One region of the Streptomyces sp. NPDC102467 genome, then DNA from elsewhere that is predicted to be linked to it. Evidence: riboswitches for the same ligand, from Rfam matches in the RefSeq annotation. Region 1 holds a riboswitch; the other holds the start of a gene.
The links. Region 1 has a riboswitch for thiamine pyrophosphate ahead of ACIREE_RS21940 (thiamine ABC transporter substrate binding subunit). Riboswitches for the same ligand answer to the same signal wherever they lie in the genome.
Positions count from the first base shown of each region.

Region 2: linked by a shared signal. The riboswitch ahead of ACIREE_RS25525 (purine-cytosine permease family protein) and the one ahead of ACIREE_RS21940 (thiamine ABC transporter substrate binding subunit) in region 1 are both predicted to bind thiamine pyrophosphate.

Region 1 covers NZ_JBIWKA010000010.1:125,263-133,002, forward strand. Annotated here, with positions in the region: gene ACIREE_RS21920 (response regulator) at 1-403, shown strand, start outside; gene ACIREE_RS21925 (maleylpyruvate isomerase N-terminal domain-containing protein) at 514-1,326, opposite strand; gene ACIREE_RS21930 (ABC transporter ATP-binding protein) at 1,336-2,385, opposite strand; gene ACIREE_RS21935 (ABC transporter permease) at 2,385-4,085, opposite strand; gene ACIREE_RS21940 (thiamine ABC transporter substrate binding subunit) at 4,061-5,143, opposite strand; TPP riboswitch at 5,224-5,341, opposite strand; gene rlmN (23S rRNA (adenine(2503)-C(2))-methyltransferase RlmN) at 5,405-6,511, opposite strand; gene ACIREE_RS21950 (hypothetical protein) at 7,014-7,740, shown strand, end outside.
Region 2 covers NZ_JBIWKA010000012.1:136,405-144,144, reverse strand. Annotated here, with positions in the region: gene ACIREE_RS25545 (sensor histidine kinase) at 1-1,868, opposite strand, end outside; gene ACIREE_RS25540 (response regulator transcription factor) at 1,855-2,577, opposite strand; gene ACIREE_RS25535 (class I SAM-dependent methyltransferase) at 2,608-3,507, opposite strand; gene ACIREE_RS25530 (alpha/beta hydrolase) at 3,604-4,299, opposite strand; gene ACIREE_RS25525 (purine-cytosine permease family protein) at 4,361-5,773, opposite strand; TPP riboswitch at 5,765-5,865, opposite strand; gene ACIREE_RS25520 (aspartate/glutamate racemase family protein) at 5,967-6,668, shown strand; gene ACIREE_RS25515 (hypothetical protein) at 6,742-7,137, opposite strand; gene ACIREE_RS25510 (DUF4097 family beta strand repeat-containing protein) at 7,487-7,740, shown strand, end outside.

The sequences.
Region 1 (7,740 bases):
CGGGCTCGACGAGTACGTCTACGAGGCGCTGGCCGCGGGCGCGTCCGGTTTCCTCCTCAAGGACGCCACGTTCCCCGAACTCCTGCACGCCGTACGGGTGGTGGCGGCCGGGAACGCCCTGCTGTCCCCGGAGATCACCAAGCGTCTGGTCGCCGAGTTCACGCGCCAGCGCGCCACCGCACCGCTGAACCGCAGCGTCGAAGGACTCACCACCCGCGAGGTGGAGGTGCTCGTCCTGATCGCGCGCGGCCTGTCGAACGCCCAGATCGCCGACCGGCTCACCATCACCGACCACACAGTGAAGACCCACATCAACCGGCTCTTCGCCAAGCTGGGGCTGCGCGACCGGGCACAGGCGGTGATCACCGCGTACGAGACGGGCCTCGTCCGACCCGCGTCCTAGATCCTGTAACGGTCGTAGGACTCACCGGAACTCACTGGGACTCACTGGGACTCACCGGAACTCACCGGGACTCACCGGGACTCACCGGGACTCACCGGGACTCACCGGGATCACTCGAAGGACGCCCGCTCCATCCAGAAGTCCAGCAGCGGCCGGTCGCCGAGCACCTCGACCCGGCCGGCGTCGAGCGGTTCACGCCGGTAGAAGGCGAGCAGCACGGCCGTCAGCGGGCCGCGCAGCGCGACGTCGGCCTTCGCGTGGTCGCGGTGCCAGACGATGCCCTCGTCGCACAGCTCGACCAGCCATTCGGCGGCCAGCTCCGGGGCGGTGTCGGTGGCGTGCAGATGCAGGGTGCGCCCGCCCGCCTTCAACTCCTGTGCCGCCGGCAGGGCGTTCACATCCTGGACGAAGCGCACGATCCGCAGCCACTCGTCGATCGCGTCCGCGGCGACTTCGGGCGCCACGGCGTAGTCGGCCTGCACGGTGAGCGCCGCGTCCGCCCGGTGGATCACCGTCTCGTGGGTCATCCGGCGGGCCCAGAACCCGGCGTCCTGCTGCCAGGCCCAGCTCCAGCAGCCGGTGTCGGGCCCGGCGGCGCGCAGCGTCTCCGCCAGGCGCCGGGCCCCGTCCCCGAGCCAGGCATCGAGCGTGGCGGGGGCGTCGTCCGCCGGCGCACGGTCCGGCACCGCGTCCTCGGGCAGCGCCTCGACCGCCCGGGTACGCACCATCGCCTCGGCCCAGCGGTGGGCGCGGCCGACGTGTTCGGCGAGTTCGCGCAGGCTCCAGTCGGGGCAGGTCGGCACGGTCGCGGAGAGGTCGGCGCCGGCCAGGTGCTCCCTCAACGCCCCTGTCTGCGCGATGATTTCGTCGCAGAATCGGTCGTGCGAGAGATGTCCGGTCGGTTGTGGCGCGGGTGTCGTCATGCGCCGACCCTACGTAGCCGGTCCCCCGCCCAGCACCACGATTTCCGCCGCGTCGAAGGCGACGCCGACCTCGGCGCCCTGCTCCGGCGCCGCGCGCAGTGCGCAGGCCACTTCGAGCCGGGGCGCGCCGTCGGGCTGCAGGTGCAGGGCGACATGGGTGCCGCGGAAGGTGCGGGCGGCGACGGTGCAGGTCACCTGGGCGTCGGCGGCGGCGACCAGGCGTACTCCCGCGGGCCGTACGAGGATCTTGGCCGGGCCCGGTTGCGAGCCGGGCGGCACCGGCACCTTGCCCCACGGAGTGTCCGCGGCGTCGCCGGAGACCGATACGGCTGCCTCGACGACGTTGTCGAAGCCGAGGAAGCGGGCCACGAATTCGTCGGCCGGGTGCCGCCACACGTCGAGAGGCGTGCCGGACTGGGCGATCCGTCCGTCGCGCATGACGACGACCCGGTCGGCGAGCGCGAAGGCCTCACCCTGGTCGTGTGTGACGGCGAGCACGGTGGTCCCCAACTCGCCGAAGAGTTCCCGCAGTTCGACGACGAGGCGTTCGCGCAGCGACCGGTCGAGCTGGCCGAGCGGCTCGTCCAGCATCAGCAGCCGGGGCCGCGGCGCGAGCGCCCTGGCGAGCGCGACACGCTGCTGCTCGCCTCCCGACAGAGCGGCGACGGCCCGCCGCTCGGCGCCGGGCAGGCCGACGAGCTTGAGCAACTCCCCTACGCGTGAAGCCTGTTCGCTCCGACCGGCACCGTGCATCCGCAGCCCGAAAGCGACATTGCCGCCCACGTCCCGCTGCGGGAAGAGCTGGTGGTCCTGGAACATCAGACCCACACCCCGCTTGTGGGCGGGCACTGCGCCCTGGTCCTGGCCGCCCAGCAACACCCTTCCCCGGTCGAGAGGTTGGAGGCCCGCGACGGCCCGCAGCAGCGTCGACTTGCCGCTGCCGCTGGGGCCGAGGACGCACACGATCTCGTGGTCGGCGACCTCCAGGTCCACGCCGTCGAGCACCGCGCGCCCGCCGAACCGTACGGTCGCGTCATCGAGTGCGAGCAAGGCCGCCATCAGAACTCCCCGGTCGAGGCCCGCGCGGGCCGCATACGTTCGAGCAGCAGCAGGGAGACGGCGCAGACGACCATGAGGACCGTCGAAAGGGCCATCGCCTGCCCGTAGTTGAGGTCACCGGCCCGGCCGAGCAGCCGCGCCACGGCGACCGGCAGGGTCGGGTTGTCGGGCCGCGCGATGAACACGGTGGCCCCGAACTCGCCGAGCGACACGGCGAACGCGAACCCCGCCGCGACCAGCAACGCCCGGCGCACCATGGGCAGATCGACCTCCCGCCAGGCCCGCAGCGGCGAGGCCCCGAGCACGGTGGCGGCCTCCCGCAGCCGCCCGTCGACGGCCCGCAGCACCGGCAGCATGGTGCGGACCACGAAGGGCACACCGACCAGCGCCTGCGCGAGCGGCACCAGGATCCAGGACGCCCGCAGGTCGAGCGGCGGCTTGTCGAGGGTGATCAGGAACCCGAAGCCGACGGTCACCGCGGACACCCCGAGCGGCAGCATCAGCAGCGCGTCGAACCCGCGTACAAGGCGTCCCGCGCGCCGAGTGAGCGCGGCGGCGGCGAGCCCGCCGACCAGCAGCGCGATGGCGGTGGCGGCGAGCGCGTACTCCAGCGAATTCCCGATGGCGTCGATGGGCGGCACGAGGAAGGTGCCGCCGTCGGCGTCGCCCAGCGCCCGGTAGTACGCGAACCCGTACCCGCCCGGGGCATCGAGCGAGCGCTGCACCAGCACGCCGAGCGGCAGCAGGATCAGCACGGCGACGGTCACCAACACCCCACCGAGGAGCGCCCATTGGCCCGCCCCGCGCGGCCGGCGCGCGGTGTGGGCGGGGTCGACGAGCCGCAGCGCGCTCTCCCGGCGCCGGACGCTCCAGGCGTGCACACCGAGGATGAGTCCCACCGCGACGAACTGCACGATCGTCAGGACGGCCGCGGTCGACAGGTCGAAGATCTGCGCGGTCTGCCGGTAGATCTCCACTTCGAGGGTCGAGTAGCCCGGCCCGCCGAGGATCTGCACGACCCCGAACGACGTGAACGTGAACAGGAAGACCATGAGCGCCGCGGCCGCCACGGCCGGACCGAGCGCGGGCAGCGTCACCGTCCGCCAGGCCGCGAACCGCGAGGCGCCGAGCATCCGCGCGGCCTCCTCCTGGCGCGGGTCGAGCTGCGACCACAGCCCGCCCACGGTCCGTACGACCACCGCGTAGTTGAAGAAGACGTGGGCGATCAGGATCGCCCAGACCGTGGTGTCGAGCCGCACACCCCACAACGCGTCGAGCAGCCCGCCCCGGCCGACCAGCGCCAGGAACGCCGTCCCGACGACGACGGTCGGCAGCACGAACGGCACGGTCACGACGGCCCGCAACAGTTGCTTGCCGGGGAAGTCGAACCGGGCGAACACGTACGCGCCCGGCAGCGCGATCAGCAGCGTGAGGGCGGTAGAGGCGAGGGCCTGCCACGCCGTGAACCACAGGACGTGCCGGATGTCCGACTCCCCCAGCACGTCCACGATCCGCCCGAACTGCCAGGCACCGCTGACGTGCAGCCCCCGCCGGACGATCGCGACGACCGGGTACGCGAAGAAGACCCCGAAGAACACGACGGGCACGACCATCAGGCCGAGCCGCGCCGCGCTCCCGGACGGGCGTCGTACTCGTACGGGGCGAGTCTTCGCCGTCACTTCCTTACGAGCGATGTCCACGCCTTGACCCAGCTGTCACGGTTGTCCGCGATCTTGCGCGGGCTCATGGTCTCGGGATCGTCGACCTTCGCGGCGTACTTCGTGTAGTCGGCGGGCGCGGTGGCGTTCCCGGCCACCGGGTCGACGAACATGTTGAGCGGCATGTCCTGCTGGAACTCCTTCGAGATCAGGAAGTCGAGGAGCGCCTGCCCGCCCTTCTCGTTCCCGGCCCCGTCGAGCAGCCCGGCGAACTCGATCTGCCGGAAGCAGGTCCCGGTCGAGACGCCGACCGGCGACGTCTTGGGCTGCGGGTCGGAGTAGATCGCCTCGGCGGGCGGCGAGGACGCGTACGAGACGACGAGCGGCCGCTCGCCACCCGCCTTCTTGCCGCCGGCGCTCCCGCTGAACTCCTCGTTGTAGGCCTGGTCCCAGCCGTCGACGACCTTCACACCGTTGGCGACGAGCTTCTTCCAGTAGCCCTGCCAGCCGTCGTCGCCGTACTGCGCGGCGGACCCGAGCAGAAAGCCGAGGCCCGGCGAGGAGGTGGCCGCGTTCTCGGTGACCAGAAGATCCTTGTACTTCGGCTCGGCCAGATCGGCGAAGGACGAGGGCGGCGTCAACTTGTGCTCGGAAAAGTACTTCTTGTCGTAGTTGACGCAGATGTCACCGGTGTCGACGGGAGTGACACGATTCTTCCCGGCATCGAGCTGGTACTCGCTCTTCACCTCTCCCAGACCCTTGGCCTTGTACGAGGAGAAGACTCCGTTGTCGAGCGCGCGCGACAGCAGGGTGTTGTCGACGCCGAAGAAGACGTCCCCCTGCGGATTGCCCTTGGAGAGGATCGCCTTGTTGACGGCCTGCCCGGCGTCACCGTCCTCCAGGACCTTCACGTTGTAGCCGGACTTTCTCTCGAAGTCCTTCAGTACGTTCTTGGAGACGGCCCACGAGTCGTGGCTGACGAGGGTGACGGTCTTGGAGTCGCCGCCGGAGCCCGAGCCGCTCGACGACCCGCACGCGGACAACGCGACAAGCCCGAGGCCCACGGCCATGACCACGTACGTCTTCTTGCTCGTTCTCATTCGAATTCCTCCTGGAATGACCAGGAGAAGACGCGGCCCTGCCCGGAGACCTCCGAAGATCTCCGGGCAGGGCGCAACAGCATGAGTGGTGACCGAACTTCCTACCCGGAATGACCCGGGCGAGGTTCAGAGGGTCTGCGGCCTGCCATTGGTCTGGTGCCGCACTCTCAGCGCTGTGGCGCTCCCCTGTCGGAATATGCAGATGTAGGTACTACTGAGACTACGTGGAGCAGAAGCCCTTCGGACCAACTGGAGTCCAGGCTACCGCTCGGTCGCGGCGAGCTGGCCACACGCCCCGTCGATCTCCTGACCACGGGTGTCCCGGACGGTGACGGGCACACCGTGCGCCGCGATCGCCTCGACGAAGGCCTTCTCGTCCTCCGGCCGCGACGCCGTCCACTTCGAGCCCGGCGTCGGGTTCAACGGGATCAGGTTCACATGCACCGGCTTGCCCTTGAGCATCCGGCCGAGCCGGTCACCGCGCCACGCCTGGTCGTTGATGTCACGGATGAGGGCGTACTCGATGGAGAGCCGGCGCCCGGACCTGGCGGCGTACTCGAAACCGGCGTCGAGCACCTCCCGCACCTTCCACCGTGTATTGACCGGTACGAGGGTGTCGCGCAGCTCGTCGTCGGGCGCGTGCAGCGAGATGGCGAGGCGGCACTTGAAACCCTCGTCGGTGAACCGGTTGATGGCGGGGACGAGCCCGACCGTCGACACGGTGATACCGCGCTGCGAGAGCCCGAGCCCGTCGGGCTCGGGGTCGGTCAGCGCCCGGATGGACTGCACGACACGCTTGTAGTTGGCGAGCGGCTCACCCATGCCCATGAACACGATGTTGCTCAGCCGGGCCGGCCCACCGGGGATCTCCCCGTCACGCAGCGCCCGCATCCCGTCCACGATCTGGTGCACGATCTCGCCGGTCGACAGGTTCCGGTCGAGACCGGCCTGCCCGGTGGCACAGAACGGGCAGTTCATCCCGCAGCCGGCCTGGGACGAAATACACATGGTGACCCGGTCCGGGTACCGCATCAGCACGGACTCGACGAGCGTGCCGTCGAAGAGCCGCCACAGGGTCTTGCGCGTGGTGTCCTGGTCGGTCGACAGATGCCGCACGACGGTCATCAGCTCGGGAAGCAACGCCTCCCGCAGCTTCTCGCGCGAACCGGCGGGGATGTCGGTCCACTCCGCGGGATCATGCGCGAGCCGCGCAAAGTAGTGCTGCGACAGCTGCTTGGCGCGAAACGGCTTCTCACCGATCGCGGCAACGGCTTCCTTCCGCTCGGCGGGCGAGAGGTCGGCAAGGTGCCGCGGCGGCTTCTTGGCTCCGCGGGGGGCAACGAAAGTGAGTTCTCCGGGCTTAGGCATGGCTGTACCAGTGTGGCAGACGAACGGGCGTGACCTGGGGTCTCGGCCCTACGCCGTGGTCATCGTTGGTCGTCCCCGGCCATGGTGGGTTCTCCTCGGACGGCCCACAGGCGGCCCAGCACCATTGCAATTTACGCTGGCCAGAGCACCTGCCAGAGCGCTGCGGGATGGCGTAGCTGCACGTCCCCGTGGCCAGCAGGACGAAAACCCCAGTCGCGGCGTGACACTCAGCACCAAGGTCGTCGGCATCGCACACTGCGACACTGGCCTGGGTCGAGTTTCCGCGCCATACCGTCCAGTCGCAGACACGAGAACGGCTGGATGCTCGATCCGGCCTCGCTGGAATAGCAAGGCCCGACCTCTAAAGCGCGAGCGACCCCGAAGTCGCTCTTACTAGCGAGATTCGTTCAGTTGAGGGTCTTGCCGTAGCGAGCCAAGTGCTGTAAGTCAGTGGAAGATCGCAGGCGCAGCACGGTGTCGCGGCAACAGGGGTGGGGATCCGATGATCGACATGTCAGCGTGGGAAGAAATTACTGTCGACGTTGTTAATGAGCTTGAGTTAGATCCACTGAATGTTCGGATCGACCTCAAAGACGCTTCGCTTCAGGCCGACATAATTCAGGACCTGTTTCACAACGAGAAAGCGTTAGCCCTCGTTGAAAGCATTTGCAAGGTTGGACTGTTGACACACGAACTCCCCATAGCGCTAAAGCGCGATGGGGAGTTCGTTGTCGTGGAAGGCAATAGACGCATAGCAGCCCTCAAAGCCATGCAGAACCCCTTCCTGGCACCGGAATTCCAAGGCCGTATCAAGAAAGCTACTCAGGCTGTAGCCCTGGACACCTTCCGACGTATTTCCGTAAAGGTCGCCCCAAATCAAGACGAAGCAAACCAGCTAATCGCGGCCATCCACACGGGGACGCAACGGGTTGGTTGGTCTCCCTCACGGCAAGCCGCTTTTTTCCAAGCTCAAATAGATGCCGGAAAATCACCCGAATACCTGATCTCCCATTACCCAACGGTTGAGGTCAAGAAGTTCATCATACGAAGTCGGATTCTCCAATTTTTCCGAGATGCGCACTACAGAGACCCCGCACTCTCCGATTACGTCGCTACTCGCAATTTTCCCGTTTCCGTACTGGCTCGCCTCTACTCTAATGAGGAGTTTCTACTCCTGGCGCAAATTCGGGTAAACGAGCAGACTGCAACTGTTGAGCTGGGGGCAGCAT
Region 2 (7,740 bases), on a different contig from region 1:
CCGCCGTGCGCCTGCGCGAGTTTGCGTACGATCGACAGGCCGAGGCCGCTGCCTCCGGTACGCCGGTTGCGGGACTTCTCCGCGCGCCAGAAACGGTCGAACACGTGCGGCAGGTCCGCGGCGGGGATGCCGCTTCCGGTGTCGGCGACCTCCACCACGACCTCGTCACCCGAGTCGGTCACGTATGCCCGCAGGGTGACCGTGCCGTCCGGGTCCGTGTGACGTATCGCGTTGGACACCAGATTGGCGACCGCCTGCCGCAGCCGTACCGGGTCCGCCGTCAACTGCGGTACGGGCGTGCCTGATTGTGTGACGGACAAGGTCACGCCGACGGTCTCGGCGCGCACCTGGTGGGCCGCCGCGACCTGGCCGAGCAGCTCCTCCACGTCCACCGCCCGCGGGTGCAGGCGCAGCGCGTCCGCGTCCGCCGCCGCCAGATCCTGGAGGTCGTCGATGAGGTGCTGCAGTTGCAGGGCCTCTTCGAGGAGCGACTCGATGAACGCCGGATCGGGGTCGGCGACTCCGTCCTGCGCGGCCTCCAGCCAACCGCGGATGGTGCTCAGCGGCGTACGCAGCTCATGCGCGACGTCGCTCACCATCGCCTTGCGCTGTTCTTCCAGCCGCGCCCGGTGCGCCGACATGTCGTTGAAGGCCGCCGCGAGCCTGCCGATCTCGTTGTCCGTGGTCACCGGCACCGGCTGCGTCTCCTGGCCGTCCTTCAGCCGCTGGGCCGCGCCGGTCAGTGCGTACAGCGGTCGCACCAGGCGGGTACCGGCGATCACGGACGCCCCGACGGTCAGGGCGAGGACGAGAGCGGCGACGCCGGCGATCTTCGCCGTGTTCAGGGGAGACAGGTCGAATCCGGGGACGGTGGCGCCACCCTGGTCGCCGATGAACAGGAGCGCGGGTGCGGCGACGTACGAGGTGAGCTGTTCGCGACGGGCCGTACTCACGCAGGAGGCGACCGCGCGGTCGTCCTCGACCTCGGTCTCGGCCGGAACCGGGATCGGCGCCGCGTCGCGGGCCGCCGCGGCCTTCTGGGCCCTTTGATCCAGTACCGGGCGCGGTCCTTGCTGCCAGGTGAGGTCGAGGGCGAGCTCGACGCTGTGGTGGTCCTGCCGCTTGAGGCAGGAGTTGGTGAGGCGGCTCAGGGAGGTGAGCGCCTTGCCCTCGGTCGTCGTCGGCTCGTCGAGGGCGCCCGTCGCGCAGGTGAGGTATCCCCGCTCGGCGGCGCCGGAACCGACGGCCTCCACCCGGGGACGCCCGCTGGGACCGACCACGATGTCGGCGGTGATCCCGACCGCGCGCAGGCATGACGTGTTCCGCTCGGCGAGGTTGTGCAGCGTCGACCGCTCGGCGGCGGGGAGCCGGAACGGGCCGACCGCGCGTGCGTCGATCCGGTCGCTCGTCGCGGTCCGGGTCGTCGCGGTTCGGGTCGTCGCGGTCGGCGTCCCCGTCCCGCCCGAGGCGAGCGCCGTGTCCACGGTCAGCGGGTCGACGGTCGCGGAGGCCTGCGCGGGCAGCGTGTCCGGTGTGGTGTGCCCCGCCGAGTCGGCGAGCGGAGCGCGCGCCTGGGTCGTCACGGTGATGTGGCGTCCGGTGGAGCGGGCCAGGTCGCGCACGGTCGTTTCGACCCCGTCCCACCGGGGGTGCGTCGCGGCGTACCCGAGAAGGGTGTCGTAGATCCTCGTGTCGTCGGCGAGGTTCTGGCCCTGCTCCTGCTTGATGGCGCCGGACGTGGTCTGCACGGCGAGCCAGGCCGTCGCCGCCACGGAACAGGTGGCGACCAGGACGGAGACGGCCAGCAGCCGTCCGCGCAGGCTCTTGCGCAACGGCGGCCGGTCGGCGGCAGTCCTACGCCGACGCATCGCGGGCGCCCTTCGCCGGGTCCATCAGCTTGTAGCCGACGCCGAACACGGTGAGCAGGCGGACCGGGCGGCGCGGTTCCGGTTCGATCTTCTTGCGGAGGTTCATGACGTGCACGTCGACCGTGCGGTCGCCTATGTACCGGTCGAATCCGTGCAGTTCGGCGAGGAGCAGCTGACGGCTGAAGACCCGGCCGGGTTCGGCGGCCATCGCCGCGAGCAGCCGGAACTCGCCCGGCGTGCACTCCACCGAGGCACCGTCGACCGACACCTCGTGCCGGTCGGGATCGACGACCAGCGAGCCGACCCTGAACTCCGGGGAGCCGGGCGCGGCATGACCGCCGCGGTGGGTGCGGCGCAACAAGGTACGGACCCGGGCCATCAACTCGCGCGGGCTGTACGGCTTCGTCATGTAGTCGTCGGCCCCCAGATCGAGGCCGAGCAGCAGATCGTCCTCGGTGCTGCGGGCCGTCAGCATCAGCACCGGAATCTCCCGCGCCTCCGCCCGCAGCACCCGCACCACGTCCAGGCCGTCGGCCCGGGGCATCATCACATCGAGGACGAGGAGGTCGGGTTCCCTGTACCGGATCTCCTCGATGGCCTGCCGCCCGTCCCGTACGACGGTGACGGCGTGGCCTTCCCGCTCCAGATAGCGGCGGACCAATTCGGCCTGTTTCTCGTCGTCTTCGGCGACCATGACATTTGCGCACACCTCGCAGAGCGTAAGCGAGACGCGCTGCGGTCAGGAACCGGCTCCGGCGGGGCGGCGGGCGATCCACAGCTGTCGCGTCGAGCGCACCTCGAGGTCGGCGCGGTGGCGCACGTCCTGCGCGCCGCCGTCCAGGAGGGTGTCGAGCGCCTTGAGGTCGGCGGCTTCGACGAGGCCGTCGACAGCGTCGCGGATGCGGCGCAGGGTGAGGTACGCATAGCGTCCGGCTCTCTCGCGCAGCGGGCTGTCGGCGGCGGCCGGGCGCAGTTGCCCGGTCTGTTCGTACGCGATGTCGAAACCGGCCGCCGCCAGTCTGGTGCCCCAGTCGGATCCCAGGTGGGGCACCTGTTCGGCGTGGAGCGAAGTGAGCGCCGTACGGCATCGGGCTTCCAGGCCCGGCCGGTCGGGCACCGCGTCGTCGGGCAGGAAGTAGGGCATCCCGTCCAGCTCGGCGACGGCGAGGAGCCCGCCGGGGCGCAGCGCGGCGAAGATGACGTCCATGGCCGCGGCGGGGTCGTCCAGGTGGTGCAGGGAGGCCGAGGCCCAGACGAGATCCGCGTCGCTGACGCCCGGGAGGCTCTTCCCCGCGTCGGCCCGCACCGGGTGCACGCGCGCGGCGAGGTTCTTGCCGGCGGCGGTCCGGGTCAGCTGTTCCAGCATGGGGGCGGAGCTGTCGACGGCGGTGACCCGGGCGTCGGGGAACTGCCGCAGCAGGGCGAAGGTGCCGGTACCGCTGCCGGCGCCGAGGTCCACGATGTGCCGGACGCCGCCTTCCGACAGGTCCGCGATCTTGCGGTGCACGGAGTCGAGGTAGGGCGCGAACATCTCCGCATCGAGGTCCAGGATCTCGACGAGGTCGTCCGGGGGCTGTTCCATGCCGTGGGCGTGGGCGTGGGAATCACGGTCGTGACCTGCGGATACGTGGTGCGTCATGAGATCAACGGTACGTACGTACGCCCGCAACGCATAATATTTTGCTTATAACGCAAGAAGGTTCCCCTGCCTGAGGCCCGGCGCGCAAAGTCCGGGTCACGACGTGCCGGCGAGCTCGACGAGGTGCCCGGCCGTTCCGGCAGGGTCGACCAGCTGGTGCAGGTGGGCGCCGGGCTGGTGGGCCACACGCCAGCCGCGGTCGCGCGCTTCGGCGGCCAGGTCCTCGTACGGCGGGCCGAACAGGAGGTAGGAGCACGGGTGGTCGTCCCAGCAGTCGGGGACCGGGATGTGCTGCTCGTAGTAGGACAGCGGCAGCATGGGCTGCTCCTCGACGACCGTCCGCCGTACCGCCGGATCGGCGAACATGGGGGCAACGTCCGCCTCGTCCCACCAGTCGGTCCAGCGCGGCAGCCTGCCGTTCACCGCCTTGGGGCGGAGAAACTCCAGCAGTTCGGGCGAGGCGACCGGGGTCGGCCCGGTCCGGGCCGGCAGCGCCGCGTCGACGAAGATCGAGCCGGTCACGCGGCGGTCGAGGCCCGAGCGGATCGCCGGGAGGAACAGGCCCGCGTTGCTGTGCGCCACCAGCACGACGGGGTCGGCGGCGGGGAGCTGCCGCAGATCGTCGCGGACGGCATCGACGACGCCGGGCCAGAACGGCGGCGCCCCCGCGCCGACGTGCACCAGGGACGGCACCCGTACCCGGTATCCCGCCGCGGTCAGCTGCGCGGCCACGGGGTGCCAGGTCGAGGGGCCCACCGACGGACTGTGTACGAGGACGAAGACCGGCTGCATGGGACGAGCGTGCCGACCGGGCCGTGGAAGCCGCGACCGACTTGGCCGACAGCAGAACGGCTCAAACCACCGCTCGCCGCAGCCTGATCGGCGCGTAGACGACGAGCGCGGTGCCGAAAGCGACGTAGTAGCCGAGGTCCGCGCCGTGGAGCGCTTCGGCCACGGGGCCGACGTAGAGGCTCGTGTTCATGAACGGGACAGTGGCGGCGAACGCCGCAAGGAACGCCAACAGGGCGGGCAGGAGCGGCTGTTGACGCCTCTGCTCCTCAGCGAGGTCGAGGGGGGCGCCGCGTCGCGCGCGGGCCCGGGCCAGCCAGTCGACGAGGACGACCGCGACGAAGCCGGGGATCCAGTACCCCACGAACAGGAGGACGTTCTGGAAGCGGGCGGCGGTGTCGGCGGCATGCATCCACAGCACCAGCGGGTACCCGAGGAGCGCGGCGAGTCCGGCGGCGAGCGGGCGTGGCAGGCGGGCGCCGATCACCTGGAGAGCCAGTGAACCGCTGTAGTCGTTCATCGCGTTGCTGCACAGCGCGGCCAGCGCCACGGCGAGGAGCCCGAGGGAGCCGATCACCCCGCCGCCGAGCAGCGTGTCGACGCCCTGCGCGGTCTGGTCGGTGAAGACCGAAGCGCCCCAGAGTCCGAGCGCCTGCACGGCGGTGAAGGAGACGACGACGCCCGCCAGCGTGCACCAGAACATGCGGGCCCGAGAGGTGGCGCGTGGCAGGTAGCGGCTGAAGTCGCTGGCGTACGGCGCCCAGGAGATGGCCAGACTCAGCGCGATGGTGGTCGTCAGGGCGAACGCGCCGAGACGGTCGGCGCCCTGCGCGCTCCCGTGGCCCGCGGGGGTGACGCCGGCGTGCGCCAGACGCAGCGCCAGGGCCCAGAAGGCGACCGCGAGGACGGCCGTCATCCACTTCTGCAGGCGGTGGATCGCCTCATAGCCCAGCGCGCCGAACGCACCCTGGGCGGCCATCATCACCAGTGCCCCCAGCCAGAACGGCCAGCCGCAGAGCCGGGCGAGCGCGTCTCCGCCGAACAGGCCGATGAGCGCGTCCCAGGCGATGGACGACAGCCATTGCAGAACGCCGGGTACCACGACTGCCCGGCCGAACGCCAGCCTCGCCAGGGGCAGTTGGCCCGCCCCGGTGCGGCTGCCCCACGTGCCGAGGTACGCGGTGGGCACGGCGCCGAGCAGGGTACCCAGGACCACGGCGGCCAGCGCGGTGGCGAAGTCCAGGCCCAGAGCGACGCCGACCGTACCGGTGAAGACTCCGCTCATCGTCAGGTTCGGCGCGAACCACACGGTGAAGAGCCGTCCGGCGCCGCCGTACCGGTGGTCCTCCGGGACGGGGGCGATCCCCCGCGCTTCCGGCCGCCAGTCCCCCGGCGCGGCGGGCATCCGCCCGTCGAAGGCGCCCGCGCCGTGCCGCTCGGCGGCTCGCGGGTCCGTGGAAGCGTGCGACATCGACATCGCTGACATCCCTCCGCCAGTGTTAACTGGTTCAGGTTCTACGGGTGTGATCTCAGCCCCGTCGCTGTCGCGGGGCACCCCGTGTCGGGCAGTACCGGTGCGAACAGTAGCCGCTCCGTCGGTGTGCGGTGGCGGCGCCCCCTCGTGCGGGCTCTGCGTGCGGGCTTCCCGCCGCCGCGCATAGGGTCGTGCGATGAAGACCATCGGGTTGATCGGCGGAATGAGCTGGGAGTCGACCGCGGAGTACTACCGGCTGCTGAACGAGCTGACCCGGGAGCGGTTGGGCGGACTGCACTCGGCGCGATGCGTGGTGTACTCCGTGGACTTCGCGGAGATCGAGCGGTTGCAGATCGAGGGCGGCTGGGAGCAGGCCGGTGAGATTCTCGCCGCGGCCGCCAGGTCCCTGGAGGCGGCCGGCGCCGACCTGCTGCTCCTGTGCACCAACACGATGCACAAGGTCGCCGATCAGGTGCAGGCGGCCACGGCCGTCCCCCTGATCCATCTGGCCGACGCGACGGCCGACGCCGTACGCGCGGCCGGTGTCCAGCGGGTCGGCCTGCTCGGCACCGCGTTCACGATGGAGCAGGAGTTCTACCGCGGCCGCCTCGAACAGGGCGGGCTCGACGTGCTCGTCCCCGACGACGCCGGGCGGGCGCTCGTCCACCGGGTGATCTACGAGGAGTTGTGCCTCGGCGAGGTGCTCGACGCGTCACGCGTCGCGTACCAGGACGTCATCGCCCGGCTCGTCGACGCCGGCGCTGAGGGGATCGTCCTGGGCTGTACCGAGATCGAGCTGCTGATCGGTGCCGGGGACAGTCCGGTCCCCGTGTTCCCCACGGCACGGCTGCACGCCGAAGCCGCCGTGCGGGCCGCGTCGGGCGACGGCGCGCCCTGAGCTCCTGTCCTTGAACGGCCCCGGCGGCCCCGGGGCAAAACCCTGTCCGTACGGACGGCCGGTGTCTCCCGGTTCAGGAAGCCGGCTCCCCCAGCTCTTCCGGAGCCGAGGCCCAGCAGGCCTCGATGGCGTCCGTGACGGTGTCGTGCAGGCCGCCCGCAAGCCGGCCCGCGCCCTCGGCGTGCAGCGCGGGGCGCGTGGCGGGGCTCGCGACGACGGCCAGGAAGCCTTCGTCCGGCAACGCCTCCGCGTCCAGGCTCGTCCGGACGAACTGCCGGACCCCGCCGGGCTCACAGCGCCCGGCTCCCCCGAAGTCGACCACGAAAAGCCGCTGCCCGGTGCCTGTCATGCGCGCCAGCAGGCCGCACAGTTCGGTGGCGGCGACGCCGTCGAACTCTCCGACGACCTCGACGACCAGGACGCCCCCGGCTTCCCAACGCGCCGGGAAACTCGCCCGCGCTCGCTCCATCCTCGACCCCTCAGCCCTGCGGGCCGCGCACCTGTCGCAGCCCGTGTGCGGTGCGCCTACCCAGGGCCCGGCGAGGCACGCCTCCCCTTCCTTCGGGCCGGATATCGGTGAACAGCAGCACCAAGAGGCGACAAAAGCGGCTTCCCACGTTTCGTCCGCACCGTGCAGGGGACTTCGTGCGGCGGCGGCTTACGCCCGAGTCCTTCCCGGGAGGGTTCGGCAGTGAGCTCGCCGCCCCGCTCTCCGCCGATCCGGCGGAGAGCGGGGTCCTTCACGGGTTGTTGCGGTGAGCCCACCGCGCCCGTCGCTCGGTGGGCTTGCCGGGCGCGGTACGGGGCAATCGAGCGGCATGAAGGCAGCGACGAAGAGATCTGCCCGGTACGTGGCCGTCGGGCTGGCGACGATCCCTCTCCTGGCGGCGTGCGGCGGGGCCGGCGGCGACGGTCGAACGCCCGCGGACGGTGCCGGGTCTGCGGCTTCGAACCTACGGCTGACCATCACCACGGACAACGGGGTGCGCCTGCGGCCCGCGGACGACGACCAGGTGGGCGTCGACCCGGCGGTGGCCCATCACTGGTCCCGGCAGGGCCGTACCCAGGTCCT